3 regions of the Klebsiella quasivariicola genome follow, and region 1 is predicted to be linked to each of the others. Evidence: predicted binding sites of a transcription regulator. Region 1 holds the regulator's gene; each other region holds the start of a gene.

Region 1 (10,481 bases):
CCCTAACCCGACGGAGCGAAAAAAAGAACTTTGCCATGAAATTAAATAGCCGAGCGCAATCTGCACAGAATTCGCACAACCACTCCCCGATCGTGCTGGTCCACGGTCTGTTTGGCAGCCTGGACAACCTGGGCATCCTCGCCCGCGACCTGATCGCCGACCACGATATTGTGCAGGTCGATATGCGCAACCACGGATTATCGCCGCGGTCGCCAGAGATGACCTACCCCGCCATGGCGCAGGATCTGCTCGATACGCTTGACGCGCACCAGATTGAGCGCGCCACCTTTATCGGCCATTCGATGGGCGGCAAAGCGGTGATGGCGCTCACCGCCCTGGCGCCGGAACGCATCAGCGGACTGGTGGCGATCGATATCGCGCCGGTGGATTATCACGTACGCCGCCATGATGAGATCTTCGCCGCTATCCGCGCCGTCAGCGAATCCGCCGCCAGCACCCGCCGGCAGGCAGCGCAGGTGATGCGCGAGCATCTGCAGGAGGAAGGGGTAATTCAGTTCCTGCTGAAATCCTTCGTCGACGGCGACTGGCGCTTCAACGTGCCGGTGCTGTGGGACCAGTATCCGCATATTGTCGGCTGGGAAACCATTCCGGCCTGGCCACACCCGACGCAGTTTATTCCCGGCGGCAACTCGCCCTATGTGACCGATGCCTACCGTGAAGCGCTGCTGGCCCAGTTCCCGCAGGCGCGGGCCCACGTCATCGCCGGCGCCGGACACTGGGTCCATGCCGAGAAACCCGAGGCGGTATTACGCGCGATCCGTCGTTACCTGATGAGCATCGCCGTCTGATTGGCTAAAATATGCCCGACCGCGCCGCAGAATGCCCGCGGTCGTTGGCGCAGCCGTTCGCCTGATGTATGATGGCGCGCTATCTGCGCCGGCTAGAGCCCGGCTGCTTGTTTCCCCGAAGTCACTCAGAATCATGGCAAAAGAACAAACGGACCGTACGACATTAGATTTGTTCGCAAACGAGCGTCGCCCGGGAAGACCGAAAACCAATCCGCTGTCGCGCGATGAACAACTGCGCATCAACAAACGTAATCAGCTGAAACGCGATAAAGTGCGCGGGCTGAAGCGCGTCGAGTTAAAACTCAACGCGGATGCGGTCGATGCGCTCAACGAGCTGGCGGAAGCGCGTAATATGAGCCGCAGCGATCTCATCGAAGAGATGCTGATGACGCAATTAACCGCCCTGCGCAGCCAGGGAAAAGTCTAACTTTCCGCGAAAAACCCGCATTCATGTAGCAGAGTGTGCAGTCGGGCGTGATTGCTGTTTCCGCGCCCTTGCCTGTTCTGCTATGATTGCCGTTATCTATGGGCATCGCGTCCCTACCACATCATTTAAGTTTCAAGAGGTTATTTTACTCATGGCAATCATCGGCATCTTTTTTGGCAGCGACACCGGCAACACCGAAAATATTGCAAAAATGATTCAAAAGCAGCTTGGTAAAGATGTTGCTGATGTTCACGACATTGCCAAAAGCAGCAAAGAAGACCTGGAAGCCCACGACATCCTGCTGCTCGGCATCCCGACCTGGTACTACGGGGAAGCGCAGTGTGACTGGGACGACTTCTTCCCGACGCTGGAAGAGATCGACTTTAATGGCAAACTGGTGGCGCTGTTCGGCTGCGGCGACCAGGAAGACTACGCAGAATACTTCTGCGACGCGCTGGGCACCATCCGCGACATCATTGAGCCACGCGGCGCGACCATCGTCGGTCACTGGCCGACGGCCGGGTATCATTTTGAGGCTTCCAAAGGCCTGGCGGATGACGACCACTTCGTCGGCCTCGCCATCGATGAAGACCGCCAGCCGGAGCTGACCAACGAGCGCGTGGAGAAGTGGGTGAAGCAGGTTGCCGAAGAGCTGCACCTTGAAGAAATCAAAAACGCCTGATGATTAAGCGGCGTAACTATTGAGTTGCGTCGCATTAATAGACAAAAGCAATCAAACTAATAGCTACAAGTTTTTAACTTTTAATCACATATCTGTACAATGTCCTCTGATTCTACGAGGCACGTGACGCAGTTTGTAGCTGGTGCCTCGTTTTTGACAGCAAACCAGGCCTGATGCTTGCAGTTTTCATTTACCAGTGGCAGTTCTATAATGAGACGCATTACGTCGGGTTAATTTCTGTATGACTTCCGTTGAAGGAAGTAGATCGTTTAGCAACAGGACAGATTCCGCATGACTGACAACAATACCGCATTAAAGAAGGCTGGCCTGAAAGTCACACTTCCTCGACTGAAAATCCTCGAAGTGCTGCAGGAACCGGATAACCATCATGTCAGTGCGGAAGACTTATATAAACGCCTGATCGACATGGGCGAAGAGATTGGTCTGGCGACCGTTTACCGCGTCCTTAACCAGTTTGATGACGCCGGTATCGTGACTCGTCATAATTTTGAAGGCGGAAAATCCGTTTTCGAACTGACCCAGCAGCATCACCACGATCACCTGATCTGCCTCGACTGCGGCAAAGTGATCGAATTCAGTGATGACTCTATTGAAGCGCGCCAGCGTGAAATCGCTTCCCGTCACGGCATCCGCCTGACCAACCACAGTCTGTATCTGTACGGTCACTGTGCGGAAGGGGATTGCCGCGAGGACGAACACGCCCACGACGCAGTGGAAAAGTAATTCCCCGCGTCGTCTGCTCTGAAAAGCCAACCTGCCGGTTGGCTTTTTTATGGGCGCTTCTGCCGCGCTTCCCGCTCAGTCCCCTGGGATAACCTTCCTCGTCCCCGCTTTGTCCGGAGAGTTGATATGGAACTTCGCCAGCTACGCTACTTTGTGCGCATTGTGGAAACCGGCAGCATGGGGCGCGCTGCGCTCGATCTCAATATCGGCGTCTCGGCGCTTAGCCAGCAGATCGCGCGCCTGGAAAACGAACTGGCCATTCGCCTGCTGCAGCGGACCTCCCGCGGGGTCACGCCCACCAGCGCGGGCCTTGCTTTCTACTCCCAGGCGCAGCTGGCGCTGCGCCATGCCGATGATGCCATCCTCGCCGCCCGCGAGGCGCGCCTGTCGGGCCACGTCAGCGTTGGCATGGCCCCCAGCACCGCCTCCGTTCTCGGCGTTCCGTTCATCAATGCGATGCGCGAAAGCTACCCCGACGTGCGCCTGCATCTGGTGGAAAGCCTTTCCGGCAATCTGGAACGGATGATCAACACTCGCCAGCTCGATTTTGCTATCGTTTTCCAGCAGGAGAAGATCCTGCGCTGGAGCGCCAGACCGCTGCTGGAAGAGCGCCTGTTCCTGATTGGCAGCCATGCGCTGTTAGCCCCCCTGCAGGATGACCATATCACCCCCGACCAGCTCGCCACCCTGCCGCTGATTATGCCAAGCCAGGGCCACGGCCTGCGCGGCCGGCTGGAGGCGGTTTGCCAGCAGCATCATCTCAGCGTTGAGGTGGTGGCGGAGATTGACGGCCTGGCCCTGCTGATGCAGGCCGTGCGCAGCGGACTGGGCGCCACTCTTCAGCCCGGGGCCGCCATCTCCCATCTCGACCATCAGGCGCTAAGAGTGATCGGCGTCGCCAATCCGGTGCTGAGTCGCCCCAACTTTCTGGTCAGCCTGTCCGATGATGAGCTCACCCCGGCAGGGCTTGCCGCACGGGTAATACTGAGCAAAGTCATGCGTCAGCTGGTGGAGTCTGGCCGCTGGCCGGGCGCTACCCTTTACACCAACTAAACCCCTCTTTAGCACTACGCCATAGCGCTCTGTCGCCGTTACCGCCTACATTCCCATTACAAATTTAACAATTAATTAAATTGTAAGGGAGCCGATAATGGTGGATGTACTGGTGATTGGCGGCGGCAATGCCGCGCTATGCGCCGCCTTAACCGCCCGGGAGGCCGGCGCCTCGGTGCTGCTGCTGGAGGCGGCGCCGCGGGAGTGGCGCGGCGGCAACTCGCAGCACACCCGTAACCTGCGCTGTATGCACGATGCGCCGCAGGACGTGCTGGTCGACAGCTATCCGGAAGAAGAGTATTGGCAGGATCTGCTGCGCGTCACCGAGGGGAACACCAACGAAGCGCTGGCCCGGCTGGTGATCCGTACCTCGTCACAGTGCCGCGACTGGATGCGCCAGCATGGGGTTAACTTTCAGCCGCCGCTCTCGGGCGCTCTGCACGTTGCCCGCACCAACGCCTTTTTTATGGGCGGCGGCAAAGCGCTGGTCAATGCCTATTACCGCAGCGCGGAGCAGATGGGGGTGCAGATCCGCTACAACACGCCGGTGCAGGCCCTGGAACTGCGCAACGGGGAATTTGTTGCCGCGCTGGCAGGCGAGGAACGGATTGTCGCGAAAAGCTGCGTCCTCGCCGCCGGCGGATTTGAATCCAACCGCGAATGGCTGCGCGAGGCCTGGGGGCAGAACGATCGTGGCGAATGGCCCGCCGATAATTTCCTCATCCGCGGCACCCGCTTCAATCAGGGGGTACTGCTCAAGTTTATGATCGACGCCGGGGCCGATATTATCGGCGATCCTTCGCAATCCCACTGCGTCGCCATTGACGCCCGGGCGCCGCTCTATGACGGCGGGATCTGCACCCGCGTCGACTGCGTGTCGCTGGGGGTGGTGGTGAATCGCGATGCCGAGCGTTTTTATGATGAAGGAGAAGATTTCTGGCCCAAACGCTACGCCATCTGGGGGCGACTGGTCGCCCACCAGCCGGGGCAAATCGGCTACTCGATCATCGACAGTAAAGCCATTGGCCACTTTATGCCCCCCGTCTTTCCCGGCGCTCAGGCCAATACTATCCCCGAGCTGGCGCGCCAGCTCGGGCTGGACGGCGAGCGCTTAGCGCAAACCCTCGCCGATTATAATGCCGCCTGTACCCCGGGTGACTTCGATCATACCCGCCTGGATAACTGCGCCACCTCCGGCCTGACGCCGGCGAAAACCCACTGGGCGCGCCCCCTCGATACGCCGCCTTACTACGGTTACGCCTTACGTCCGGGGATCACCTTCACCTACCTCGGGCTCTACGTCGACGACACCGCCGCCGTCCATTTTGCCGGCAAACCCAGCCGCAATCTGTTTGTCGCCGGGGAAATGATGGCCGGCAATGTGCTCGGCAAAGGCTATACCGCCGGCGTCGGGATGTCGATCGGCACCACCTTCGGTCGCATCGCCGGCCAGCAAGCCGCCCGTGCGGCACAGCAGGAGAACCACCATGAAGTCGCTTGAAAAGCTGATCATTGACGCGCAGATCATCACCGAGCCGGAGGCGGAAGTCGAACGGGTGATGCAGGTGTGTAACGCCTGCCGTTATTGCGAAGGGTTTTGCGCCGTGTTCCCGGCGATGACCCAGCGCCTGGCCTTTGGCAAGGCGGATATCAACTATCTGGCTAACCTGTGTCATAACTGCGGCGCCTGCCTGCACGCCTGCCAGTACGCGCCGCCGCACGAGTTCGCCATTAACGTGCCGAAGGCGATGGCCGAAGTCCGGCTGGAGACCTATCAGCATTACGCCCAGCCCGCCGCCTTTGCCAGCCTGTACCGCCGGGCCGGCGTGACCACCGTGCTGGCGCTGATCGCTGGCCTGATCGTCTTTCTGCTGCTGGCGATGGGGCTCAACGGTTCACTGCTGCACCCGCCGCTGGCCGGTGATTTCTACCAGATATTCCCGCATAACCTGCTGGCGTGGATGTTTGGCTCGGTCTTTGTGCTGGCGATTGGCTTACTGATGACCGGGGTGATCCGTTTCTGGCGCGAGATCTCCCCGGGTCAACCGCAACCGATTGATATTGCAAAGGCATCCCATAATGCGCTGACGCTGAAATATCTCGACGGCGGGCACGGGAAAGGCTGCAACGAAGCCGATGACGCCTTCACGCTGATGCGCCGCCGTTTCCACCACTTCACCTTCTACGGCTTTATGCTCTGTTTCGCCGCCACGGTGGTGGCCACGGGCTATCACTATTTCGCCGGCCGGGAAGCCCCCTACCCGTTCTTCAGCGTCCCGGTGCTTCTCGGGACCCTCGGCGGCATCGGCCTGCTGGTGGGGCCGGCTGGTCTGCTGTGGTTGAACCTGCGCCGGTCGCCGCTGCATGGCGATGCGCGACAAAAACCGATGGACCGCGCATTTATCCTGCTGCTGCTGCTGACCAGCTTCACCGGTCTGGCGCTGCTGGCGGGACGGGATACCTCGTGGATGGGTATTTTGCTCGCCGTTCATCTCGGGGTGGTGATGGCCCTGTTTTTAACCCTTCCCTACGGAAAATTTGCCCACGGATTTTATCGCTGTGCGGCGCTACTCAAGTGGGCGATTGAGAAGCGGCGCGGAAAACAGGCGGCAGTCGCAGGCGACTAACCCGCTCCCTCTTACCTCTATAAAAACAAGATAAAGACAATGGAGAGCACCCGATATGACCCAACAACCTACCCGCGCCGGCACCGTCGGCGCTATCCTCCGCGTGACCAGCGGTAATTTTCTCGAACAGTTCGACTTTTTCCTGTTTGGCTTTTATGCCACCTATATCGCCCGCACCTTTTTTCCGGCGGAGAGCGAGTTCGCGGCGCTGATGCTGACCTTTGCGGTGTTTGGTTCGGGCTTTCTGATGCGCCCCATCGGCGCGGTGGTGCTGGGCGCCTATATCGACAGGATCGGTCGCCGTAAAGGGCTGATGGTCACCCTGGCGATCATGGGCTGCGGGACGCTACTCATCGCCCTGGTACCGGGCTATCAGACCATCGGCGTGCTGGCGCCGATCCTCGTGTTAGTGGGTCGCTTGCTGCAGGGGTTCTCCGCGGGCGTCGAGCTTGGCGGGGTGTCGGTCTATCTGGCGGAGATCGCCACGCCGGGCAATAAAGGCTTCTATACCAGCTGGCAATCCGCCAGCCAGCAGGTGGCCATCGTGATGGCGGCGCTGATTGGCTACGCGCTGAACGCCACCCTGGCGCATGAAGAGATCGCCGACTGGGGCTGGCGCATTCCCTTCTTCATTGGCTGTCTGATTATTCCGCTGATTTTCGTGCTGCGCCGCTCGCTGCAGGAGACCGAGGAGTTCCTGCAGCGTAAACATCGCCCGGATACTAAAGAGATCCTGACCACTATCGCCAGGAACTGGCGCATTATTACCGCCGGGACGTTGCTGGTGGCGATGACCACCACCACCTTTTATTTTATCACCGTCTATACGCCGACCTACGGCAGAGCGGTGCTGCACCTCAGCGCTCGCGACAGCCTGCTGGTGACCATGCTGGTGGGCATCTCTAACTTTATCTGGTTACCGATTGGCGGGGCGATCTCTGACCGGATCGGTCGTCGCCCGGTGCTGATGGGGATTACCGTGCTGGCGCTGCTCACCACCTGGCCGGTGATGCACTGGCTCACCGCCGCGCCCGATTTTACGCGTATGACGCTGGTCCTGCTGTGGTTCTCGTTCTTTTTTGGCATGTATAACGGCGCGATGGTGGCGGCGCTCACCGAAGTGATGCCGGTGTATGTCCGCACGGTGGGCTTTTCGCTGGCCTTCAGCCTTGCCACCGCGATCTTCGGCGGACTGACGCCGGCTATCTCTACCGCCCTGGTCGAGCTCACCGGCGATAAAAGCGCGCCCGGCTGGTGGCTAATGTGCGCCGCGCTGTGCGGGTTTGTCGCCACCGTCCTGCTGTTCGTGCGTCTGAGCCGCAGCTACCAACCGGCAGAGAGCCAGCGCTAAAAAACAAACGGGCGGAGAGAGACTCCGCCCGTTTGCCGTTATCGTCTGGATTAATGGGTCGTATTATTGCTGCGGATCTCCTTCCAGATCTGGTCACAACGCGCTTTCACCGCCTGATCGTTACCGGTGCGGGTGGCCTGAATACACTGCTGATAATCCAGTACCCGGACGCTCTCCTGGTTAGCAAACTGCTGGTGCTGTTTATCCTCTTTCAGGACATTCAGTACGCTCTGACACGCTTCAATCTTGTCCGGATTCCCTTCCGCCGTATTAATACAGGCGCTATAGGCATTTCTGAGTTTAGAATCTTCTTCGGGTGCCGGCGAAGCGGTACAGCCCGCCAGACCCGATGCCATCATGGCAATGAACAGCATTTTTTTCATTGTCGTTCTCCCGGAGGTGCGGCAGGCTCACGCCCGCCGCGCAGGTATCAGAAAATAGTGAACGGGGCGATAACCATGAACTTCACATCGCGCTCATCCTGGAAGATGTTGCCGTAGCCACCGCTCCAGCTCGGGATATCGGAATGGTTGTCGTACTGGGTAAAGTGCAGTTTGAACAGCGTGCCCTTCGCCCGACCTTCCTGCACGGTATACAGCGCATCCAGGCTGTAGGCCGACTCTTTCAGGCGATAGTCAGGATCGTAGTACGCATCCGGAGAGGACATTCTGCCCGGCTTCGCATCCCAGGAGTAGACATAAGAGGCGCCAAACGCCCAGCCAGGCATGTCCCAGTTTTTCATGTCATACATCGCGCCGAAGAAGACCGCTTTTTCGCCGTTGGCGTTAAAGTCAGAGCGGTTATCCCACCAGATATCGAGACGACCGTTGGAGGAGGCGTAGGTCGGCGTCATACGCTGCAGGAAGTAGCCCTGCTGGCCATCGGCCTTCACCCAGGTCCCTTCCAGACGCAGATCCAGCACATCCGCCACTTTATAGCCAAAGGTTAATGCCTGCAGCCATGCGGTGCCGTCATAGATGTCGTTGACCCCGCCATTGCTGACCTTATCGCGGGTGCCGTAGAACTGATAGCTGGTGCTCAACGGTGCACCGGCGACGTCAAACTTGTAGCTGGCTTTAGCAAAGTACTGATCGATATAGCCCTGAGCCTGACCAAACGCCGCTTCCAGCACCAGGTCATTTTTGAAATCATATTTAGCGCCGATGGAGTGCAGATAATCGACTTTGGTTTTCTTGTCGTTCTGATAGAAATCGTCCATCTCGATATGCCATGGCGCTTTATATTCGTTCGTCCACATGTAGGAGAAACTTAACGCGCCCGCGGTGCCATAGTCGAAGTTGGCGCCGGCTTCCGCCCCCTGGTAGGTACCAGGCATAAAGCTCCAGTGCGGAGCCAGCAGAGTCTGACCGGTTGGCTGGATATAACCTGCGCGTGCCCACGCGGGACCATATTTGAATTTCGCTGCCGCTTTATACAGGCTGATGCCGCTCTTATCGCCGGAATAATCTTCGTCATAGGCTTTGTTACGTGACGAGAAGGCGATTTCGTTCGGGTGGCCGCTGTCGCCGTTTTCCGCCATTTCAATCGCCGTAAACGCGGCAATATCCAGGCCAAACATATCGGCGGCATAGCCGGACTGGAAGTCCAGGTTGGCGTTCCAGGTGGAGTGAGAAAGGTTAGTTTTGTATTTGTCGCCGTCGGTCACATCTTTACGGTCACGCTCACGCTGCCAGTAATAGATACCGCCGGTTAAGGTTGAATCATCGATAAAGCCTGCTGCGCTGGCCTGCGGAACCACAACCCAGCCCGACATCGCGGTGACGGCGGCAATAGCCAGCGCCAGCGTACTACGTTTGCCACTAAACGTACGCATGTGCATATCCTCTTTGACGTTTTAAAAGGCGAAGACCAGGGGTCATTCGCTAAAAAAATAAATAAAACTGCAAAATGTGGGGCGGTGAAAAAGGCCGCGAAACCACTGTAGATAGACTATTTTTCGTGACGCGAATTATCAATGTTTTTCGTGAGGCAAAGCTTAAGATTATGACAAAGCGCACATAATTTATGTCGTTTTGTTACAGTCTTATCTCTGATGATTTTGTCATGGAAGTCATTGCAAAATCAGGGAAAAAAGAAAAGACTGAAAGCGATTACATTGGTTTTTTGTATATGACAGGAAACATCAGAAGATCTATTTATTGCCATCCTGAAACAGGATTAATTCGCATCGCGAAAATAAAAAGAGTAATTGGCTGATTCTGAAACAAAAAAAAAGCGCCGCACAATGCGACGCTTTTCATGGCGGAGACGTTATTCCCCTGCTTTCGCCCAGGTATCACGCAGGCCGACGGTGCGGTTGAACACCAGACTGGTTGCGGTTGCATAGCGGCTGTCGAGGCAGAAGTATCCTTCACGCTCAAACTGGTAAGCTTTACCCGCTTCAGCCTGCGCCAGGCTCGGTTCGGCGTAACCTTGTTTGATCACCAGCGACTCCGGGTTGATCACCGCAAGGAAATCGTCCGCCGCGCCTGGGTTGGGTACGCTGAACAGACGATCGTAGAGACGGATCTCCACCGGCAGCGCATGCGCCGCACTCACCCAGTGGATCACGCCTTTGACCTTGCGGCCGTCGGCCGGGTCTTTGCTCAGGGTGTCGGCATCGTAGGTGCAGAAGATGGTGGTGATATTGCCTTCGGCATCTTTCTCTACGCGTTCCGCTTTGATCACGTAGGCATTGCGCAGACGCACTTCTTTACCCAGCACCAGACGTTTGTACTGCTTGTTAGCTTCTTCGCGGAAGTCCGCGCGGTCGATCCAGATTTCGGCG
Region 2 (10,481 bases), 1.2 Mb from region 1:
CAACGCCGTGCCGGATAACGCGCCGTACGAACATGATTATGAAGGCCCTGATGATATGCCTTCGCACATCAAATCATCGATGCTTGGCGCGTCGCTGATGCTGCCGGTCGAGGACGGGCGCGTCAAACTGGGGACCTGGCAGGGCATCTGGCTGGGGGAGCATCGGATACACGGCGGGTCGCGGCGCATCGTTGCGACGCTCATGGGGGAATAAAAGATGACAATTTCGGAGTTATTGCAGTACTGCATGGCGAAACCGGGAGCAGAGCAGAGCGTCCACAGCGACTGGAAAGCCACGCAGATTAAGGTCTCAGACGTGCTGTTTGCCATGGTGAAGGAGGTTGAGGACCAGCGGCCGGCGGTCGCGCTGAAGGCGAGCCCGGATCTGGCGGAGCTGCTGCGACAGCAGCACCGCGATGTCCGGCCCAGCCAGCATCTTAATAAAGCGCACTGGAGCACGGTCTATCTGGATGGCTCGTTGCCGGATTCGCAAATCTATTACCTGGTCGATGCGTCTTACCAGCAGGCGGTGAAAATGCTGCCGGAGCCGGTCCGGCAGCAGCTTACCCGCTAATTATTTCAGCATGGGCTTCAGGAAGCGCGCGGTGTGCGAGGCTTCGCACTCGGCGACGGTTTCCGGTGTACCGGAGACCAGTATTTCGCCGCCGCCGCTGCCGCCTTCCGGGCCGAGATCGACAATCCAGTCCGCGGTTTTAATCACATCAAGGTTGTGCTCAATCACCACGATGGTATTGCCCTGATCGCGCAGCTGGTGCAGCACCTCCAGCAACTGCTGGATATCGGCGAAGTGCAGACCGGTGGTCGGCTCATCGAGGATATACAGCGTCTGGCCGGTTCCGCGTTTGGAGAGTTCGCGCGCCAGCTTCACGCGCTGGGCTTCACCGCCGGAGAGCGTGGTTGCCGACTGGCCGAGACGAATATAGGTCAGGCCGACGTCCATCAGGGTTTGCAGCTTACGCGCCAGCGCCGGTACGGCATCAAAGAATTCACGCGCCTCTTCAATGGTCATATCCAGCACTTCGTGGATGGTCTTACCCTTGTACTTAATCTCCAGCGTTTCGCGGTTATAGCGTTTGCCTTTGCACTGGTCGCACGGCACGTAGATATCCGGCAGGAAGTGCATTTCAACCTTGATCACTCCGTCGCCCTGGCAGGCTTCGCAGCGTCCGCCGCGGACGTTAAAGCTAAAGCGCCCCGGCGTATAACCGCGGGAGCGGGACTCCGGCACGCCGGCGAACAGCTCGCGCACGGGGGTAAACACCCCGGTATAGGTTGCCGGGTTGGAGCGCGGCGTGCGGCCGATCGGGCTCTGGTCGATATCAATCACTTTATCGAAGTGTTCCAGCCCCTGGATGTCGCGATACGGCGCCGGTTCGGCGATGGTTGCGCCGTTGAGCTGGCGCTGGGCAATCGGGAACAGGGTGTCGTTGATCAGCGTCGATTTACCCGAGCCGGAGACGCCGGTGATGCAGGTAAACAGGCCGACAGGCAGGGTCAGCGTCACGTCTTTCAGGTTGTTGCCACGCGCGCCGGTCAGCTTGAGGACTTTCTCCGGGTTGGCGGGCACGCGCTGCTTCGGTACTTCAATTTTGCGTTTACCGCTCATGAACTGGCCGGTCAGGGATTCCGGGACCGCCATAATGGCCTCCAGCGGCCCTTCCGCTACCACCTGGCCGCCGTGGACCCCGGCGCCAGGGCCGATATCGATCACATGGTCGGCGGCGCGAATCGCGTCTTCGTCATGCTCAACGACGATCACGGTGTTGCCTAAATTACGCAGATGGATAAGGGTACCCAGCAGGCGTTCGTTATCGCGCTGGTGCAGGCCGATGGAGGGCTCATCCAGGACGTACATCACGCCAACCAGCCCGGCGCCAATCTGGCTCGCCAGACGGATACGCTGGGCTTCGCCGCCGGAAAGCGTTTCCGCTGAACGGGAGAGCGTCAGGTAGTTGAGGCCGACGTTAACGAGGAACTTCAGGCGATCGCCAATCTCTTTCAGCACTTTTTCGGCGATTTTCGCCCGCTGGCCGGAGAGCTTCAGATTGTTGAAGAAATCCATCGCGTGGCCGATGCTCATATCGGAAATGGTCGGCAGCGGCGTGTTTTCCACAAACACGTGGCGCGCTTCGCGACGCAGACGCGTGCCGTCGCAGCTGGCGCACGGACGGTTGCTGATGAACTTCGCCAGCTCTTCGCGCACCGCGCTGGATTCTGTCTCTTTGTAACGGCGTTCCATGTTATGCAGCACGCCTTCGAACGGATGGCGGCGTACCGAGGTGTCGCCGCGGTCGTTCATGTATTTGAATTCAATATTCTCTTTACCGGAACCGTACAGCACCACTTTCTGCACGCTGGCGCTGAGGGTGCCCCACGGCGCTTCGACGTCGAATTTATAGTGCTCCGCCAGCGACTTCAGCATCTGGAAGTAATAGAAGTTACGCCGATCCCAGCCGCGGATGGCGCCGCCCGCCAGCGACAGCTCCGGATTCTGCACCACGCGGTCGGGATCGAAATATTGCTGAACGCCGAGACCGTCGCAGGTCGGGCAGGCGCCCGCCGGGTTGTTGAAGGAGAAGAGACGCGGCTCCAGCTCGCGCATGCTGTAGCCGCAGATCGGGCAGGCGAAGTTAGCGGAAAACAGCAGTTCTTCCGCTTTTTCATCATCCATATTGGCCACGACGGCGGTCCCGCCGGAGAGTTCCAGCGCGGTTTCAAACGACTCCGCCAGGCGCTGCGCCAGATCGTCGCGCACCTTAAAGCGGTCAATCACCACCTCAATGGTGTGCTTCTTCTGCAACTCCAGCTTCGGCGGATCCGAAAGATCGCAGACTTCGCCGTCGATCCGCGCGCGGATGTAGCCCTGACTGGCGAGGTTTTCCAGGGTTTTGGTGTGCTCGCCCTTGCGCTCTTTAATAATAGGCGCCAGCAGCATCAGGCGCAGGCCTTCCGGCTGCGCGAGGACGTTATCGACCATCTGGCTGACGGTTTGCGCCGCCAGCGGCACATCGTGATCCGGACAGCGCGGCTCGCCGACGCGGGCGTACAGCAGACGCAGGTAGTCGTGAATTTCGGTAATGGTACCCACCGTCGAGCGGGGGTTGTGAGAGGTTGATTTCTGTTCGATGGAAATCGCCGGCGACAGCCCTTCGATATGGTCGACGTCCGGCTTCTCCATCAGCGACAGGAACTGTCGCGCATAGGCGGAGAGCGATTCGACGTAGCGACGCTGGCCTTCGGCATACAGGGTGTCGAAAGCGAGTGAAGATTTGCCAGACCCGGACAGCCCGGTGACGACAATGAGTTTGTCGCGCGGGATGACGAGGTTGATGTTTTTGAGATTATGGGTGCGGGCGCCCCGAACTTCGATCTTATCCATTCACCTTTCCCGGTAGGTAGATACACGGATTGCCTGGTTTGCTTGAAGGACAAACGGCAGAAACGGCTAATTATGACACAATTTAACCTGAATGAATATACAGTATCGGAATGCAAATTCAGGGGGAGTGTGCAACAATGTCTTATCGGGTGCTATCTCTGGAATCAGCCTCGCAGCTATCAAAATGCTACGTGGAAATGGTACACTCGCGCGTTTACACTATTAAGAAACGTATTCAGGAGACACGAACATGGCCAGCAGAGGCGTAAACAAGGTGATTCTCGTCGGTAATCTGGGGCAGGACCCGGAAGTACGCTACATGCCAAGTGGCGGCGCTGTCGCCAACTTCACGCTGGCAACTTCCGAATCCTGGCGTGACAAGCAGACCGGCGAAATGAAAGAGCAGACCGAGTGGCACCGCGTTGTGCTGTTCGGCAAACTGGCAGAAGTCGCTGGAGAGTATCTGCGCAAAGGCTCTCAGGTGTACATTGAAGGCCAGCTGCGTACCCGCAAGTGGACCGATCAATCCGGTCAGGACAAATACACCACCGAAGTCGTGGTGAACGTGGGCGGCACCATGCAGATGCTGGGCGGCCGTCAGGGCGGCGGCGCACCGGCAGGCGGCGGCCAGCAGCAGGGCGGTTGGGGTCAGCCTCAGCAGCCGCAGGGCGGCAGCCAGTTCAGCGGCGGCGCACAGTCTCGTCCGCAGCAGCAGGCGCCGGCAGCGCCTTCTAACGAACCGCCGATGGACTTCGACGACGACATTCCGTTCTAAGGCTTGCCTTAAGCGCATTGTCTGCGCAGCTAAAAACAGAAAGCCCCGGTTTCGCCGGGGCTTTTTCTTTCTCATTCCTGCACCGTCATTTCAGGGGGGGGGGGGGGGGTGACCAGCGGTGACGAGCGATTCAGATGACGGGCACCTTAGCGGTGGCGGGCGTCGCCACGCCGGGCTGTGGTTTGGCTGGCTGCGCCACCGGCTCCTGCCGCGGTACGGCCGTCGCTTGCTGTTTGCGGGCCATATCATCGACGATCAGCCGATAGGCGATGTAATACTTATAGATATTACTGACGTAGGTGACCGTCTCGGCGCCAATTTTTTCTGCCGCCAGATTTTCGACATTACCGAACCAGACGTTCGGGTCAAATCCTCGCTGTTTAGTCATGGTGCGCAGGCGGGCGATACGTGCCGGACCCGCGTTATAGGAGGCAAAGGCAAACAGCGCCTTATCGAGCCGGGTCATGGGCTCATCGGCATAGTAGCGATCTATCATCCAGCGCATGTATTTCACGCCAGCATGGATGTTGGGATCCAGCTGTTTAATATCGCCCACTTTCAGCTCTTTTCCGGTGCTGGGCATCACCTGCATCACCCCGACGGCCCCGACGTGGCTTCGCACCGACTGGTTCAGCCGCGACTCCTGGTATCCCTGGGCCGCCATCAGCAGCCAGTCGACATCGTAGCGATCGCCATATTTGCGGAAGACTTCCACCATGGCGAGGAACTTGCGCCGCTCCTTACTCGCCGCGGCATTTTTGACATAGCTGGCATTTTTCAGGTAACGCAGCAGGAGGGTATTGCCCAGCGTGGTGCCCTGACGATTCTTTTTGACGAAGTTGTTCAGCACCGCCAGCAGCTGCGGGCTGTCTTTGCGTACCGCCCACGCAATGTTACCGCCGTCGCGCAGCACCACGTTGTCATGGATCTGAATTTTTGGAAACACCTGTTTCCAGAACATCGCTTTATGCTGATCGACGACGATCAATGGCACCAGTCCGGCGTTGAGCATTTCCAGCAGATCTTCATCCTCCAGCGCTTCCGGCGCCGCCTCCAGTATCACCGGTGGGCGCGACTCACGGGCAAATCGGGCGTTCAGCGCCTGCAGGCTGTCATAATAGCTGGAGGAGCGGCGAACAAAGACGGTTTGGCCGGAGAGCAGCTCCAGGCTGTCGACCTTCGGCGATGCCGGCCCGGAGATCAGTAATTCTTTCACGTTGCTGTAGAGCGGCTGGGCGAAATCGACCACGGCTTCCCGCGAGGGCGTGATGGTCAGATTGGCAGCCGCAATATCGCCTTTACCTTCATTAAGCGCGATAAAGAGATTATCCCGGCTGACCGGCACAAAAACGATATGCAGCTTCAGGTGGCGCTGTTTGAGCTTTTTATCCTTCGCCAGCTGTTTATTCAGATCGTTTTCCAGCGCGATAAAGATGTCGTGCGTTGCTCCGCGCTGAGTGCCTTTATCAATAAAAAAGAAGGTTTTGCTGTAGGTGGTTAATACCCGAATGGTACGCCGCTCGGTCATGCCGGGCAGATCGCCTTTCCATGGCTGCAGCATATCGTCGATGTGAATCGACAGCGTATTGTCTTCGCTTGCTAACGGCGGCGTTTTTTCCGCCTCCGCCGCAAGCAGGAAAGGGGCGAATAACAGCGTCGCGAGGCAGATAAGCCTGGCGATAAACCGGCGTGATAGCAAGTTTGCGTTCATGGAGGAACACTCCGCAGGGGGATGTGATTATTTTAGCAGAACGGCCGCCGTTAGCCGGGCACGACAAGGGATGAAAAAACATAACGATACCGACAAATAGTTTTCTCCAATATTAGCGCTTACTATTAATGTGCTTTTATCTTTAATTTAACTATGGAGATAATATGGCGGAAATGTGGTTTTTTTATGATAAGTAGAAATGAATGATGATATTTTTACTTTCTTCTTCTCTATTTTCTTTTTGGTAACTTTATGATTGTTAAGGTGTGTTTTATTTTTCTGTGATATTGCTTATTATCATCTTGATAATGAATCTCATTTTTATTACCGTAACACGGCACATAACTCTTATTATTCGCTGTCTGGATTACGCTATCAAAGAATAGCGCGCAGCGCTTTTTCTCTAATGATGAAACAGGGCACTTAATTTTATTCTGCCTCACGCTGTTTTCTTATTCCCATTAATGCCGGGAAGGGGCTGACCTGCGCCAAAATCTGGCGCGGCGCTGAGGCGAGTGTTTTATCCCATTGTTTTTTCGATTGGGGAAGGCGTTATGCCCGACAGCATCAGAAAACAGGGCATATTCTATGAAATACACATCTCACTTCCCGCTGGGGATCGTCATTCCTTTGCTCGCCTGTAGCGTGCCGCTGCAGGCGGCGGAGAACGTGACCGAACAATCGACGCCTGACGAAAGCGCAAGCACTGCCGAAAACCACGAGGAGACGATGGTCATAACCGCCGCCAGGCAGAACCTGCAGGCACCGGGCGTGTCGACCATTACCGCAGAGGAGATCCGCAAACATCCCCCCGCCCGCGATGTGTCGGAGTTAATTCGCACACAGCCAGGGGTAAACCTGACCGGCAACTCCACCAGCGGTCAGCGCGGCAATAACCGGCAAATTGATATCCGTGGCATGGGGCCCGAGAATACGCTGGTGCTGGTCGATGGTAAACCGGTCACCAGCCGTAACTCGGTGCGGTATGGCTGGCGCGGCGATCGTGACTCCCGTGGCGATACCAGTTGGGTGCCAGCGGAGATGATCGATCATATCGATGTGATCCGCGGCCCGGCGGCGGCGCGCTATGGTAATGGCGCGATGGGCGGGGTTGTCAACATCGTGACCAGGCCGACCACGCCTGAATGGCACGGTTCGTGGAATACCTATATGAATGCGCCGCAGCACCGGAAAGAAGGGGCGACGAAACGTACCAACTTTAGCCTCAATGGTCCGCTGTCGGACAGTGTCAGCTTCAATCTTTGGGGGAATCTGAGTAAAACCCAGGCCGATGCTCAGGATATTAACGCCGGGCATGAAGCGGAACGTACCGGTTCCTACGCCGGTTCTTATCCCGCCGGACGTGAAGGGGTGGTGAACAAAGATATTCACAGTAAGCTGCGCTGGGCGTTCGCCCCGATGCAGGCCCTGGAGTTTGAGGCCGGTTACAGCCGCCAGGGTAATCTCTATGCCGGCGACACGCAAAACACCAATACCAGTACGCTGGTGAAGAGTATGTACGGGAAAGAGACCAACCGTCTCTACCGGCAAACTTACGGCGTAACATGGACCGGCGGCTGGGATAATGGCGTGACCAGCAACAGCTATGCCCAGTACGAACACACCCGTAACTCGCGAATGGATGAAGGGCTGGCGGGCGGTACGGAAGGGATCTTCTCCAGTAGCGAGTTTTCAGATATCGATCTGGCCGATGTCCTGCTACATAGCGAAGTGAATATTCCGTTTACGCTGGGGGTCGATCAGAATCTGACGCTGGGCACCGAATGGAATCAGCAGCGGATGAAAGATGGCGTATCGACAACCCAGGCGCTCTCTTACGGGACTATCGACGGTGTGTCGGCTACTGGTCGTAGCCCGTACTCCAGCGCCGAGATCTTCTCGCTGTTTACCGAAGATAACATGGCGCTAACGGACAGTACCATGCTGACCCCCGCGCTGCGCTTCGATCATCACAGCATCGTCGGCAATAACTGGAGCCCGTCACTGAACCTGTCCCAGGAACTGACGGACGACTGGACGCTGAAGCTGGGCATTGCCCGCGCTTACAAGGCACCCAACCTCTACCAGTTGAACCCGAACTATATTCTCTATAGCAACGGTCAGGGTTGTTACGCCAGTAGTTCCGCCTGCTATCTGATGGGGAATAGCGACCTGAAAGCGGAGACCAGCGTTAATAAAGAGATTGGTCTTGAATACAAGCATGATGGCTATCAGGCGGGGATCACCTGGTTCCGTAACGACTATCACAACAAGATTGAGTCAGGGTATGCGGCGGTGGGTACTGCCAGCAACGGTACCACCAATATCTATCAGTGGGAAAACGTACCAAAGGCGTTAGTGGAAGGCCTGGAAGGAACGCTGAATCTTCCGGTGGGGGAGACGGTTAACTGGAGCAATAACCTGACATGGATGCTGCAGAGCAAGAATAAGACGACCGGCGACCGACTGTCAGTGATCCCGCAATTTACCCTGAACTCGACGCTGAGCTGGCAGGTTCGTGAAGATCTCTCCCTGCAGAGCACCTTTACCTGGTATGGCCGACAGAAACCAAAACGCTTTAATTACAAAGGCGAGGCGGTTAGCGGCAGTGAACTAAACGAAGTCAGCCCATACAGCATTGTCGGTTTCAGTGCGACCTGGGACGTGAACAAAAATCTAAGCTTCACCAGCGGGATAGATAACCTGTTTGATATCCGCCACTACCGGGCAGGGAATGCGCAAACGACCGGCAACGCGACGACGGGAGCTTATCTGTATGGCGCGGGTGCGGAGACCTATAACGAATCGGGGCGGACCTTCTTTGTGAGCGTTAATACTCACTTCTGATGGGGCTGATGAGGAGTAAACCGGGTGCAGCGCGACCCGGTTTTTTTATTTCAGATGAAAGCGGAGGAGGCGGTTATAAATGGTGACAAAATCTTCACGCCCTCTACATTATTAGCTCAACATATCCTTTTATACTGATTTCCGTCGCGCAAGGTCGTTGATCCCGACCGGGTTCGATAATAGCGTCCTGCTATTTCCCTTCTGTAATATCCCCTGTCCCCCTTCCATTCCCAACCGCAGCAATGCGGAGGAGGGGGACCTTCCTTATTTTTGCCGCGTGACCTGATAGCGATACTGAGTGGGCGTGAGCGCATGATATTTTTTGAAGGTACGATTAAACGCACTGAGATCGTCATAACCGACCATCATACAAATATCGACAATCCGGTAACCGGGCGTCGTCAGCAATAAACGGCAACACAGCGACATGCGCTGCTGACGGATATATTCCATCGGCGAACGATCAAAATAATGACGGAAGAGCCGAAACAAATGCCAGGGAGAATAACCCGAGATATCGCTCAGATCGTCGACGGTCAGTTTCTTATCCAGATTATTATCGATCCACAGGAGCAGGTCGTTTAATACCGATTGCTGGAGCGTTTTGCTACGCATGAGTGAAGCTAATCCCATAATGAATGGCTCCTCAGCGAGGAGCCCTGGGGTTTATTGAACAGTGAGTTCGCCGTGGCGAACCTGATAATTTTTTTGGTTATCAGGGCCAATATAGTCGCTGGCGGGTTTTGCCAGCGGCAGATTATCAAACGTGGTTGATTGCTCTGCATGGTAATTTTCGCCGTCATTCACGTCGCCGCGCCCGTTATACCGGGCAATGGCCGGGAAGGGGTACACCGGGCGAGTCGCGATAACGGCCGGAGCGGCGTCAGCGTAAGGCTGACTGACTTTCTGCACGCCGTGAAACTGCGTCTGCGCATCGGTTTTTTCTGTCATCGGCGGCAGGTCGGCAGCGGCTGTTGCCCGTTTGCCGGCCATAATTTCCTGCGGCGCGATGCCTTCCTCGGTCCAGCGCATCAGCGGAGTCAGGAGATCAATTTGATCGTAACCTTCGCCATTACCGCAATGGGCCACCCCTGGCAGCAGAAACAGCCGCAGGAAGGTATCCGTTGCGGTATGGCCCATCTCTGCCTCTACGCCGCGGAAATAGGCGATTGAAAAGGCCGGACTAACGGAGTCATCGGCCAGGCCGTGCCACAGGATAAGCTTGCCGCCGCGCTGTTGATAGGCATGAAGATTGGTATTTGCCGCGTTATAGAGCGGTGCCAGTTGGGCGACGGCGTCAAAATTCTGCTGATTAAGCGGGAAATCCCGCATCGATTGGATCTTCTGTTTTCCTCCCGGCAGGAGCACGGATTGCAGAGCCGGCAGTACCATCATTTCCGACATCGAGTGGCCGTTCGGCGTCTCGGGCACCGGCCAGCGTAGCTCGGAGCCCATCGGCAGACCGCCAGCGACAAACTGGGCGCCGTGGCTGTCGTAAGCGCCGCGATAGAGCTTTTTCACCACCTCGATCTCTTCCTGCGTCAGGCAGGCAGAACGGTTCTGAGCATCGGCAGGACAGCGGGGGAGCCATGTCTCAGAGAACTGACACGCATAGGGATTTTGCAGGATGCCATCCTGCACGCCGGAAAGCGTTGGGCAGTGGGCCAGCACGGCCTGGTGAATCAGCGGCAGGCGATCTTTCAGCAGGATAGCGGTACCGTCCGGACGCTGATTGGCGGCCACATTCC
Region 3 (10,481 bases), 100 kb from region 1:
CCTGCCAGTAGCCTTTTTGACGATAGCGGGACGCGAACGCTTCCGGCCAACGGGTAAATGCAATCATCCTTGCCTCTTAATTCAAGCCAAATACGTTAAGCATGGTGGTCAGTTTGACGCCGGTTTCGCGCCATTCGCCCAGCGGCGAAGAGGCCGGGACGATACCCGCGCCGGCAAACAGGCGCAGCGTACGCTGCTGCAGACGCGCACAGCGGATGGTCACCACCCACTCACCGTTGCCTTCATCGTCGCACCAGCCAACGATGCCGCCGAACAGCTGGCGATCGAAGGGTTCGAGCTCGGCGATCAGGCGCTTCGCCGCCTGGTGCGGGAAGCCGCTCAGCGCCGGGGTCGGGTGCAGCAGACAGGCCAGCGACATGGCGTTTTCTTCCGCCAGCGCTGTACCTTCGATCGGCGTCGCCAGATGCCAGAGCGTCGGGGTGGTAATCAGCTGCGGCGACTCCGGCAGCGACAGCTGGCTGCTGCGCGGGCCAAGCACGCTCTTCATCGCCTGGGTCACCAGCTCGTGTTCGTGACGATCTTTGCCGGACGCCAGTAGTTTGTTGCCTGCTTCGCGGTCCAGCACATCGTCCGGCTGACGACGGGCGGAGCCGGCCAGCGGTAACGAGCTGAAGCGCTGTCCTTCTTTACGCAGCAGCAGCTCCGGACTGGCGCCCAGCAGCACGCCGCCGTCGGAGAGCGGCACGTGGAAGTTAAAGCTGGCGGGGTTCTGGGCGATCAGTCGCTCCATCAGCGCGCCGCTGTCGACGCGGTCGCGGGTGGTAATATCGATAAGCCGTGATAGCACCACTTTGTCGACTTCCGGGGTGGCGGTCAGCGCGGCGGCGCGTTCTACCATCGCCAGAAACTCGTCCTGCTCCGGGATCTCCCGACGCTCCACCACCTCCATCGCCTCCAGCGGCGCGGCATAGCGGGCGGAACGCTGCTTTTCCGGGCGAGAGAACGCTTCCCAGCGCTCGGGGATATAGAGCTCGGAAGGCTGACAGGTGTCGAACGGGATAGCCCCGACCATCACCGGCTTGCGGATCCCCGCCGCCCGGGCCTCGGCAAAGGCGGCGGCCATCTGCTGCTGGAACTCGCCGTTCAGCGCATCGCCGCCAACGGCGGGCTGTGAGAAGCGACGGAAGCAGCCTGAAGTGGTAAAACTGCGGTACGGCGACATAAAGAAGAAGCTGTCCGGCGACAGGGTCCGGGTCGGTTTCTTTACATCCTCAGCCAGTGACGTTTCCATATCATCCTCCAAAAACGATAAAGATATTAAGAATAATTATCATTTATATTTTGGTTGGCTAACCTAAAAGGTATTGCCCGCCATGTCAACCGCGTTACGTCATGGCGCCGCCACTTTGGCTTGCATCCTGCTGGCACAAAGTTGAAAATGAGACGCATTTATCACCTTTCAAATCAGGATGCGATGACGTGAACTTCTTTTCTTTCTGCCGCCGCGGTGCGCTGACCGGCATGCTGTTGCTTTTAGGAATTACCTCAGCCCAGGCGGCGGACTGGCCGCGCCAGGTCACCGACAGCTACGGGACCCACACCCTGCCGAGCCAGCCGCTGCGCATTGTCTCCACCAGCGTGACCCTCACCGGCTCGCTACTGGCGATTGACGCGCCGGTGGTCGCCAGCGGCGCCACCACCCCGAACAACCGCGTGGCAGATAATCAGGGCTTTCTGCGCCAGTGGAGCGAGGTCGCCAAAGCCCGTAAGCTGGCGCGGCTGTACATCGGCGAACCGAGCGCCGAAGCGGTGGCCGCCCAGATGCCGGATCTGATCCTGGTGAGCGCGACCGGCGGCGACTCCGCCCTGCCGCTTTACGATCAGCTCAAAACGATCGCCCCGACGCTGGTCATCAACTATGACGATAAAAGCTGGCAAACCCTGCTCACCCAGCTGGGGCAGATCACCGGCCATGAGCAGCAGGCCAGCGCGCGCATTGCCGACTTCAATAAACAGCTCGTTTCGTTAAAAGAAAAAATGAAACTGCCGCCGCAGCCGGTGACCGCCCTGGTCTATACCGCCGCCGCGCACAACGCCAATATCTGGACGCCGGCATCGGCTCAGGGGCAGATGCTTGAACAGCTGGGCTTTAGCCTGGCGACGCTGCCGGGCGGCCTGCCCGCCAGCCACAGCCAGGGCAAACGCCACGATATCGTGCAGCTGGGCGGGGAGAACCTCGCGGCCGGTCTGAACGGTCAGAGCCTGTTCCTGTTCGCCGGCGACCAGAAAGATGTGGATGCTATCTACGCTAATCCGCTGCTGGCGCATCTCCCGGCGGTCGAAGGCAAACGCGTCTACCCGCTGGGCACCGAGACCTTCCGCCTTGACTACTACAGCGCCCTGCTGGTGCTCCAGCGTCTCTCCAGCCTGTTCGGCTAACGCGGGCTGTGCCATCAGAACAGCTACGCGGCCTGAACTCTTTGCCGGGCGGCGCGGCGCTTGCCCGGCCTACTGAGCTTGCACCGGCCTGCCATACCCCAGGCCCGGTAAGGCGCAGCCGCCACCGGGCAAGCGCACCCTACTTAACTTTCATTGACGATTTCCGGGCGCTGGAAACGGCGCAGTTCGCGTAGCAGCCCCACCAGCAGCACACCGACGAGCGCCAGCGCCCAGCCGCTGGCGCTGGCGGATGCCGCCGGGGTCATCACCGCCCCTAAGCCGCCGAGCAGCGCCGCGCCGATGGCGTCGCCGGTGACGTTTTGCGCGGTCCACAGGCCGTTAATCCGTCCAAGCATATGTTCCGGCGTCTGGGTCTGGATCAGGGTGTACTGCAGCAGCGAGCTAATAGCGCTCAGCCAGCCAAACAGCGCCAGGCACAGCGCACCCAACGCCCAGTGCGGCATCAGGCTGAACAGCGCAATGGCGATAAACGATCCCACCGTGGTCGCCAGCATCAGCGCGCCTGGCCGCACCGTCTGGGCCAGCTGGCCGCTGGTCAACGCCCCCAGCGCCGCCCCGAGCGGGATCGCAGCGTACAGCAGGCCAATCTGTCCGGCCGACATCTGCCAGCCGTCGGCCAGCGCCGGATAGAGCACCCGCACCGCGCTGGCCATGGTCAGCAGACCACCGAGCAGCGCAATCCCGCCGATAAGCGGGCTCTGGCAGAGGAAGGTCAGCCCCGCCAGCAGGGAGCGCAGCGGATGCTCACGCGGCTGCGGAGGCGGCGGCAGCTGCGGCAGACGCAGCAGGGTTAAGGTGGTGATAAAGGTCCCCGCCGCCGCCAGGCCGAAGTTCCAGGCCACGCCGCCGGTGGCCAGCAGCAGGCCGCCGATCATCGGCGAAATCACCGAGCCAAGGCGCACCGTCAACATGGTGATGGCCCCGGCCTGCATCAGGTTTTCCCGCCCCACCAGCGCCGGCGTCGCCGCCAGCAGCGCGGTCACCCCCAACGAGGCGAAGAACCCGTCCCAAATCCCCAGCAGGTAGATCGCCGCCAGCGACGGCTCCGGCAACAGGGCGTTCAGACACAGGCCGACAAAGCCCACGCCGCAGGTGCCGCGCGCCAGCAGGATCAGGCGTTTGCGCTCATAGCGGTCAGCCAGTACGCCCCCCACCATCAGGCCAACAAACATCGACGCGCCGGTCAAGGTCACCGACAACCCGACCTGCCAGGTCGAATGGGTCATCATCTGGATCTGCACCGGGATGGCCACGCCCAGCAGGCCAAGCGACAGAATAGAGATAAAGCGAGCGATAAAAACGGCGCGAAACGCCGGGTGAGTTTTCAGCAGGCTGAGATTGAGCAGCCAGGATTGTCGGTTCATTACAGCGCCTTGTCGTTATTTTTAATACCCTTTTTACTGTGGGTCATGCTACCATAGCTGAATAAAATCGATAACGATAATTACTATCATTATCATATCAGGGATGTCAGTTATGTCGTTTTCTACGACCGCGGTACGCTCTGTCGCCGTGCCCGGATTGTTGCTATTACTCGCCTTAGCCGCCGCGCTTAGCCTGACCATCGGCGCCAAATCGTTGCCGATCGGCACGGTATTCACCGCCTTCAGCGGAACCTGTCAAAGCGCCGACTGCACTATCGTGCTGGACGCGCGCCTGCCGCGCACTCTGGCCGGTCTGCTGGCCGGCGTCGCCCTCGGCCTCGCCGGCGCGCTGATGCAGACGCTCACCCGCAACCCGCTGGCCGACCCCGGCCTGCTGGGGGTCAACTCCGGCGCCAGCTTCGCCATCGTCCTCGGCGCGGCGCTGTTCGGGATCACTTCCCCGCAGGAGCAGCTGCTGCTGGCGTTCTGCGGCGCGCTCTGCGCCTCGCTGCTGGTAGCCTTTACCGGCAGCCAGGGCGGCGGTCAGCTGAGCCCGGTGCGCCTCACTCTCGCCGGGGTCGCCCTTGCGGCGGTACTCGAGGGGCTGTCCAACGGCATCGCCCTGCTCAACCCGGACGTCTACGATCAGCTACGCTTCTGGCAGGCCGGTTCGCTGGATATCCGCACCCTGCAAACGCTGAAAATTGTCCTGCTGCCGGTAGTCGTGGCGGGGATCGCCGCTCTGCTGCTGAGCCGGGCGCTGAACAGCCTGAGCCTGGGCAACGATACCGCCACCGCCCTCGGCAGCCGCGTCGCCCGCACCCAGCTGATCGGCCTGATCGTCATCACCGTCCTGTGCGGCAGCGCCACCGCCGTCGTCGGCCCCATCGCCTTTATCGGCCTGATGATGCCGCATATGGCGCGCTGGCTGGTGGGGGCCGATCATCGCTGGTCGCTGCCGGTCACCCTGCTCGCCACCCCGGCCCTGCTGCTGTTTGCCGACGTGATTGGCCGCCTGCTGGTGCCCGGCGAACTGCGGGTATCGGTGGTGAGCGCCTTTCTCGGCGCGCCGGTGCTGATCTGGCTGGTGCGCCGCCAGCCGCGGGGAGGTGGACTGTGATTGCTCCGTCCCGCCGCCTGATAGCCAGCTGTCTGCTGCTGATGGCCGCCAGCCTGCTGATTTCTCTGCTCGGGCTGGCGCAAGGCCCGGTGCCCCTGACGATTGACCAGGTGTTCTCGGCGCTGTTCGGCGATGCGCCGCGCAACGTCGCGATGGTGGTGAACGAATGGCGGCTGCCGCGGGTGTTAATGGCGCTGCTCATCGGCGCCGCGCTCGGCGTCAGCGGCGCCATTTTCCAGTCGCTGACCCGTAACCCGCTCGGCAGCCCGGACGTGATGGGCTTTAACACCGGCGCCTGGAGCGGCGTGCTGGTGGCAATGGTCCTCTTCGGCCAGAACCTGACGGCGATCGCCCTGGCGGCGATGGCCGGCGGGGTGCTGACCTCGCTGGTGGTCTGGCTGCTGGCCTGGCGCAACGGGATCGAAACCTTCCGCCTGATCATTATCGGCATCGGCGTGCGCGCCATGCTGGTGGCATTCAACACCTGGCTGCTGCTGCGCGCCTCGCTGGAGACCGCCCTTTCTGCGGGCCTGTGGAACGCCGGATCGCTTAATGGCCTGACCTGGGGTAAAACCTGGCCGTCGGCGCCGCTGATCCTGTTGATGCTGGTGGGCAGCGCCCTGCTGGTTCGCCGGATGCGGCTGCTGGAGATGGGCGACGATACCGCCTGCGCGCTGGGGGTGCAGGTCGAGCGTTCGCGCCTGCTGCTGATGCTGGTGGCGGTGGTGCTCACCGCCGCCTCGACGGCGCTGGCCGGGCCGATCTCATTTATCGCGCTGGTGGCGCCGCATATCGCCCGCCGCCTGAGCGGCACGGCCCGCTGGGGACTGACCCAGTCGGCCCTGTGCGGCGCGCTGCTGCTGGCGCTGGCCGATTACGGCGCCCAACGGCTGTTTATGCCGTGGCAGCTGCCGGTTGGCGTGTTAACCGTCAGCCTCGGCGGTATTTACCTTATTGCATTGTTGATTCAGGAGTCCCGCAAAAAATGAGTGCTGTCCCCTCCCGTTTGCGCGGCGAGCAGTTAACCCTGGCCTACGGGAACAAGACCATCGCCGAGTCGCTGAACGTGACCATCCCTGACGGTCACTTCACCGCCATTATCGGCCCCAACGGCTGCGGCAAGTCGACGCTATTGCGCACCCTCAGTCGCCTGATGACGCCCGCCAGCGGCCACGTCTGGCTCGACGGCGCGCAGATCCAGCAGTACGCCAGTAAAGAGGTTGCCCGCCGCATCGGGCTGCTGGCGCAGAATGCCACCACCCCTGGCGATATCACGGTGCAGGAGCTGGTGGCCCGCGGGCGCTATCCGCACCAGCCGCTGTTTACCCGCTGGCGCAAAGAAGATGAAGAGGCGGTGAACAAGGCGATGCGGGCGACCGGGATCAGCGATCTGGCGCTGCAGAGCGTCGACACGCTTTCCGGCGGCCAGCGGCAGCGGGCGTGGATTGCGATGGTGCTGGCCCAGGAGACGGCGATTATGCTGTTGGATGAGCCGACCACCTGGCTGGACATCAGCCATCAGATCGACCTGCTGGAGCTGTTGAGCGAGCTGAATCGCGAGAAGGGTTATACCCTGGCGGCAGTGCTGCACGATCTTAACCAGGCCTGCCGCTACGCCACCCACCTGATCGCCCTGCGCGACGGCAGGATCGTCGCCGAGGGGGCGCCAAAGGAGATCGTTACGGCGGATCTGATTGAACGGATTTACGGCCTGCGCTGCACGATCATTGAGGATCCGGTGGCGCATACGCCGCTGGTGGTGCCGCTGGGCCGCCGGTAATCTCCCCTTTCCCCGGCTTGCGCTACGCTGAGCCGGGCTACCTGCTGTAGCCCGAACTCAACCGTTACCCCAGAATCTCCCTGACCACCGGGCCGATGGCTTCAAAGGCCTGCGGGGAGATGATGTCGACGTGGGCGCAGTTCTGGCTGAACACCTCCAGTTCCCCCACCCACGGGCCCCATACGACCTGCGGATCCATCCCCGCCTGCCGCGTCTTCTCCGCCACGAACAGCGTCGCCTTGCCGTCAAACGACGCGCTGTGGGCGGTGGTTAACAGCCGCACCGCATCGGCATAGTTACCTTCGATAGCGCTGAACAGCTCGCCGGAGGCTTGCCCTTGCTGGGCGGCGAGGAACGCCTCGCGCTCGCGGTCAATCTCCGCCAGTACCTCGGGATCCAGCCCGTTAGCCTCTTTCTCCGCCCAGTTTTGCGTCTCCGGCGGCCAGGTATCCAGCAGGCCGAGGAAGGCCACCGCTTCGCCGCGCTGGCGCAAACGGGCGGCAATCCCCTGGGCTAAGGTGCCGCCCAGCGAATACCCGAACAGGTAATAAGGGCCGTGAGGCTGCTGCGCCAGCAGCGTGCGCAGATGGTGCTCGCACACCTCATCGAGGCTGGCGGCGCTGGCCATCGGCCCCTGCGGACGCGGCGACTGAATCCCGGTTATCGACCAGCGCGGGCTGAGATAGCGCGCCAGCACGCTGAACTGCCAGGCAAAGCCGGAGGCGGGATGGAAGCAGAACAGCGTCGGGCCGTCGCTCTCGCGCAGCGGCAGAAGCGTATCCAGCCCCAGGCGCCGGGCCTGCTCATCGCTGAGATCGGCAGCCAGCAGCGCGCTCAGTTTGCCCACCGTCGAGGCCACCATCACCTGCCCCGGGGTCACCTGCCGCGCCAGCTGGCGGCTGAGCTGCGCCGCCAGGCGCATCGCCAGCAGCGAATGGCCGCCAAGGGCGAAGAAATCGGCGTCGATATCGTTCACCTCGCAGCCCAGCAGCTGGCTAAAGGCCGCGGCGACAAGGGTTTCCATCCCGGGCTCCGGCGGCCGGCCGCTGCGCTCCCCGCCGAGGGTCGGCAGCGGCAGCGCTTTGCGGTCCAGTTTGCCGTTGGCGCTCAGCGGCAGCTCAGCGAGCTGCATCAGCACCACCGGCACCATATGCGGCGGCAGCTGTTCCGCCAGCCGCGCTCTCAGCGCCGCGGTATCCAGCGGCAGGCCGGAGTCAGAGACCAGATAGCCCACTAGCTGCCGGGCATCGCCGCCGGTCGCCGCCGCCTGATTGAAGACGCAGGCGTGGCTCAACGCCTGCGCCACGTCCGGCAGGGCCGACATCACCCGATCAATCTCGCCAAGCTCGATGCGCTGCCCGCGGATCTTCAGCTGGTCGTCGCTGCGGCCAAGGTACTCCACCGCGCCGTTCGTCAGCCAGCGCGCCACATCGCCGGTGCGATACATCCGCTCGCCGGGGGCAAACGGATCGGCGATAAAGCGGCTGGCGGTGAGGTCCGGACGTCCGAGATAGCCCTGCGCCAGCTGGATGCCGGTAAGATAAAGATCCCCCGCCACCCCCGGCGGCACCGGGCGCATCGCGGCATCGAGAATGCGCAGCCCGGTGTTCCACACCGGCCAGCCAATCGGCACGCTGCTGCCAGTCACGGCTGCCAGCTCAGGCCCGCAGGCCGGATACCAGCTGACATCCACCGCCGCTTCCGTCGGGCCGTACAGGTTATGCAGCGGCGCGCCGGTTAAGCGCTCCCAGTCGCGGCACAATTCCGTCGGTAGCGCTTCGCCGCTGCAGAAGACCCGTCGCAGCGTGCGGCAGGCGGCGACGCTGTCGCCATCCAGCGAGGCGACAAACGCCGCCAGCATCGAGGGCACAAAGTGGGTGGTGGTCACGCCGTAGCGGGCGAAAAACTGCTGCATCGCCTGCGGGTCGCGGTGCGCCTCCGGCTCGGCCATCACCAGCTGCGCGCCGGCGATAAACGGCCACCAGAACTCCCACACCGACACGTCGAAACTGCACGGCGTTTTCTGCGCCACCACGTCGTCGGCAGATAACGGATAGCGATCCTGCATCCACAGCAGGCGGTTGACGATGGCGGTCTGGCCGACCATCACCCCTTTCGGCCGCCCGGTGGAGCCGGAGGTAAAGATGATGTAGGCGGTATGGTCCGGTTTTGACAGCGCCAGCGGCGCCTCATCACCGGCGGCCAGCGGCTGCTGGTAGCAGAGGCTTTCCAGCCCCGGGATATCGCTGAAGCGGGCCAGCTGATCCTCCGAGGCGATCAGCAGCGACGGCCGGGCGTCTTCCAGCATCATCCGCAGGCGGTCGTCCGGATAGCCAGTGTCCAGCGGCAGCCAGGCGGCCCCCGCTTCGACAATACCGTGCAGCGCCAGGGTCAGGAACACCGAGCGCGGCAGGGCCACCGCCACGCTGTCGCCCGGCTTCACGCCGCGCTGACGCAGCAGCTGCGCGAGCGCCACCACCTGCTGACGCATCTCGCGATAGCTGAACTGCCAGCGGGCGTCCGCCAGCGCCGGGGCATCCGGCGTCTTCCGCGCCTGGTCGGCCACCAGCGCGCTGAGGGTGGTAGCGGGCAGCGGCACAGCGGTATCGTTGACCGCCGCCAGCCGGGCCAGCTCGTCGGCGGAGAGCATCTCTGCTTCGCCGCAGCGCAGCGCCGGATCGGCGGCGAACTGCGCCAGCAGCGCGGTCAGTCGCGCCATGTGGCGACGCAGCTCGGCTTCGTCGTACCGGGCTTTGTTGGCGAGGATCTCCAGCGACAGGCCGCCGGTCTCATCCGGGAACAGCGCCAGCTCAAGATCGTTGACCGGGCCGGTGGCAAGGGTGTGGGTCACCGCCTCAATACCATCGATATCCAGCTGGTAATCAAAGACTTTGACGTTCAGCACCGGGCCGAACAGCGGTTCATCCCCTGCCGCTTTGCCGCTGTCGCGAACGATCTGCTCGGCGTCATAGCGCTGATGGCGGCGCATCTTTTTCAACTGAGCGGCGAGGCGCATCGCCAGGTCTGCCAGCGTCTCCCGGGCGTCAATATGCACCGCCAGGGGCAGGACATTGAGCACCGGCCCCGTCGAGGTCAGCGCGGCTGACCCCATCCGGCGCATAAAGATAAAGCCCGCCGCGTAGTCCATCCGGTTGCACAGGCGGCCCAGCCACAGGGTGGTGAGCGCCAGCGCCAGGTCAGCGGGCTGACACTGCGGCGCATGGCCGGCCAGACGGCGGAAGGCGTCGGCATTCATCTCCAGCTTCATCCGCCAGATATCGCTCCCGGCGGCGCGCCCGCCCAGCGGCGCGGCAGAGAGCGAGGCAGGCGCCGGTAATGCCTGGCGCTGAGCCTGCCAGAAGGCTTTATCCCGCTGCCAGGCCTCGCTGCCGGCGTAGCGCTGGTACTCATCCACCACTTCGGCGAAGGGGGTGAAAGGCGACTCAGGAGTAGCTTCCCCCCGCTGCCAGGCGCGATAAATGGCGGCGATCTGCCGGGTTATCGCCGGGAAGCTGAAGCCATCCACCAGCAAGTGATGATAACGCTGATACCAGTACCAGCGGTCGTCGCCGACGCGCAGCAGTTGATGGCACACCAGCGGGTTGCCGCCGTCGACGCGCAGATCCTGCGCCAGATCCGCCTGCATCCGCTCCGTAGCGGCGCGATGCGGATCCGGCGCCGTCCGCAGGTCAATGATCGACGGTTCGCCAAAGGTGCGGTCGGCCGCCAGCCACTGCCAGACTTCCCCCTCCTCTTCCTCAAAGCGCAGGCTGAGGGTGTCCGCCTGCTGCAGACC

What was found. Region 1 encodes Fur, which represses iron uptake genes when iron is present. Its sites were predicted from a motif close to ATAATAATGAGAACNACTATCAA; they were not measured.
Region 2: B8P98_RS25995 (TonB-dependent siderophore receptor) is a predicted target of Fur. The motif match lies at 6,189-6,211, and genes of this name have one in related genera.
Region 3: fepD (Fe(3+)-siderophore ABC transporter permease) is a predicted target of Fur. The motif match lies at 3,859-3,881, and genes of this name have one in related genera.

The regions. Positions count from the first base shown of each region.
Region 1 covers NZ_CP022823.1:3,980,278-3,990,758, forward strand. The annotation lists gene ybfF (esterase) at 36-809, shown strand; gene ybfE (LexA regulated protein) at 943-1,236, shown strand; gene fldA (flavodoxin FldA) at 1,388-1,918, shown strand; gene fur (ferric iron uptake transcriptional regulator) at 2,210-2,662, shown strand; gene tcuR (tricarballylate utilization LysR family transcriptional regulator TcuR) at 2,789-3,715, shown strand; gene tcuA (FAD-dependent tricarballylate dehydrogenase TcuA) at 3,813-5,216, shown strand; gene tcuB (tricarballylate utilization 4Fe-4S protein TcuB) at 5,203-6,342, shown strand; gene tcuC (MFS transporter) at 6,398-7,693, shown strand; gene B8P98_RS20160 (ChiQ/YbfN family lipoprotein) at 7,744-8,076, opposite strand; gene chiP (chitoporin ChiP) at 8,124-9,527, opposite strand; gene B8P98_RS32045 (hypothetical protein) at 9,758-9,910, shown strand; gene glnS (glutamine--tRNA ligase) at 9,965-10,481, opposite strand, start outside.
Region 2 covers NZ_CP022823.1:5,163,489-5,173,969, reverse strand. The annotation lists gene B8P98_RS26020 (secondary thiamine-phosphate synthase enzyme YjbQ) at 1-214, shown strand, start outside; gene B8P98_RS26015 (MmcQ/YjbR family DNA-binding protein) at 218-574, shown strand; gene uvrA (excinuclease ABC subunit UvrA) at 575-3,400, opposite strand; gene ssb1 (single-stranded DNA-binding protein SSB1) at 3,651-4,175, shown strand; gene B8P98_RS26000 (MltF family protein) at 4,306-5,886, opposite strand; gene B8P98_RS25995 (TonB-dependent siderophore receptor) at 6,475-8,733, shown strand; gene B8P98_RS25990 (helix-turn-helix transcriptional regulator) at 8,998-9,366, opposite strand; gene B8P98_RS25985 (tannase/feruloyl esterase family alpha/beta hydrolase) at 9,400-10,481, opposite strand, start outside.
Region 3 covers NZ_CP022823.1:4,084,871-4,095,351, forward strand. The annotation lists gene entE ((2,3-dihydroxybenzoyl)adenylate synthase EntE) at 1-67, opposite strand, end outside; gene entC (isochorismate synthase EntC) at 77-1,252, opposite strand; gene fepB (Fe2+-enterobactin ABC transporter substrate-binding protein) at 1,441-2,400, shown strand; gene entS (enterobactin transporter EntS) at 2,544-3,785, opposite strand; gene fepD (Fe(3+)-siderophore ABC transporter permease) at 3,898-4,905, shown strand; gene fepG (iron-enterobactin ABC transporter permease) at 4,902-5,894, shown strand; gene fepC (iron-enterobactin ABC transporter ATP-binding protein) at 5,891-6,685, shown strand; gene entF (enterobactin non-ribosomal peptide synthetase EntF) at 6,750-10,481, opposite strand, start outside.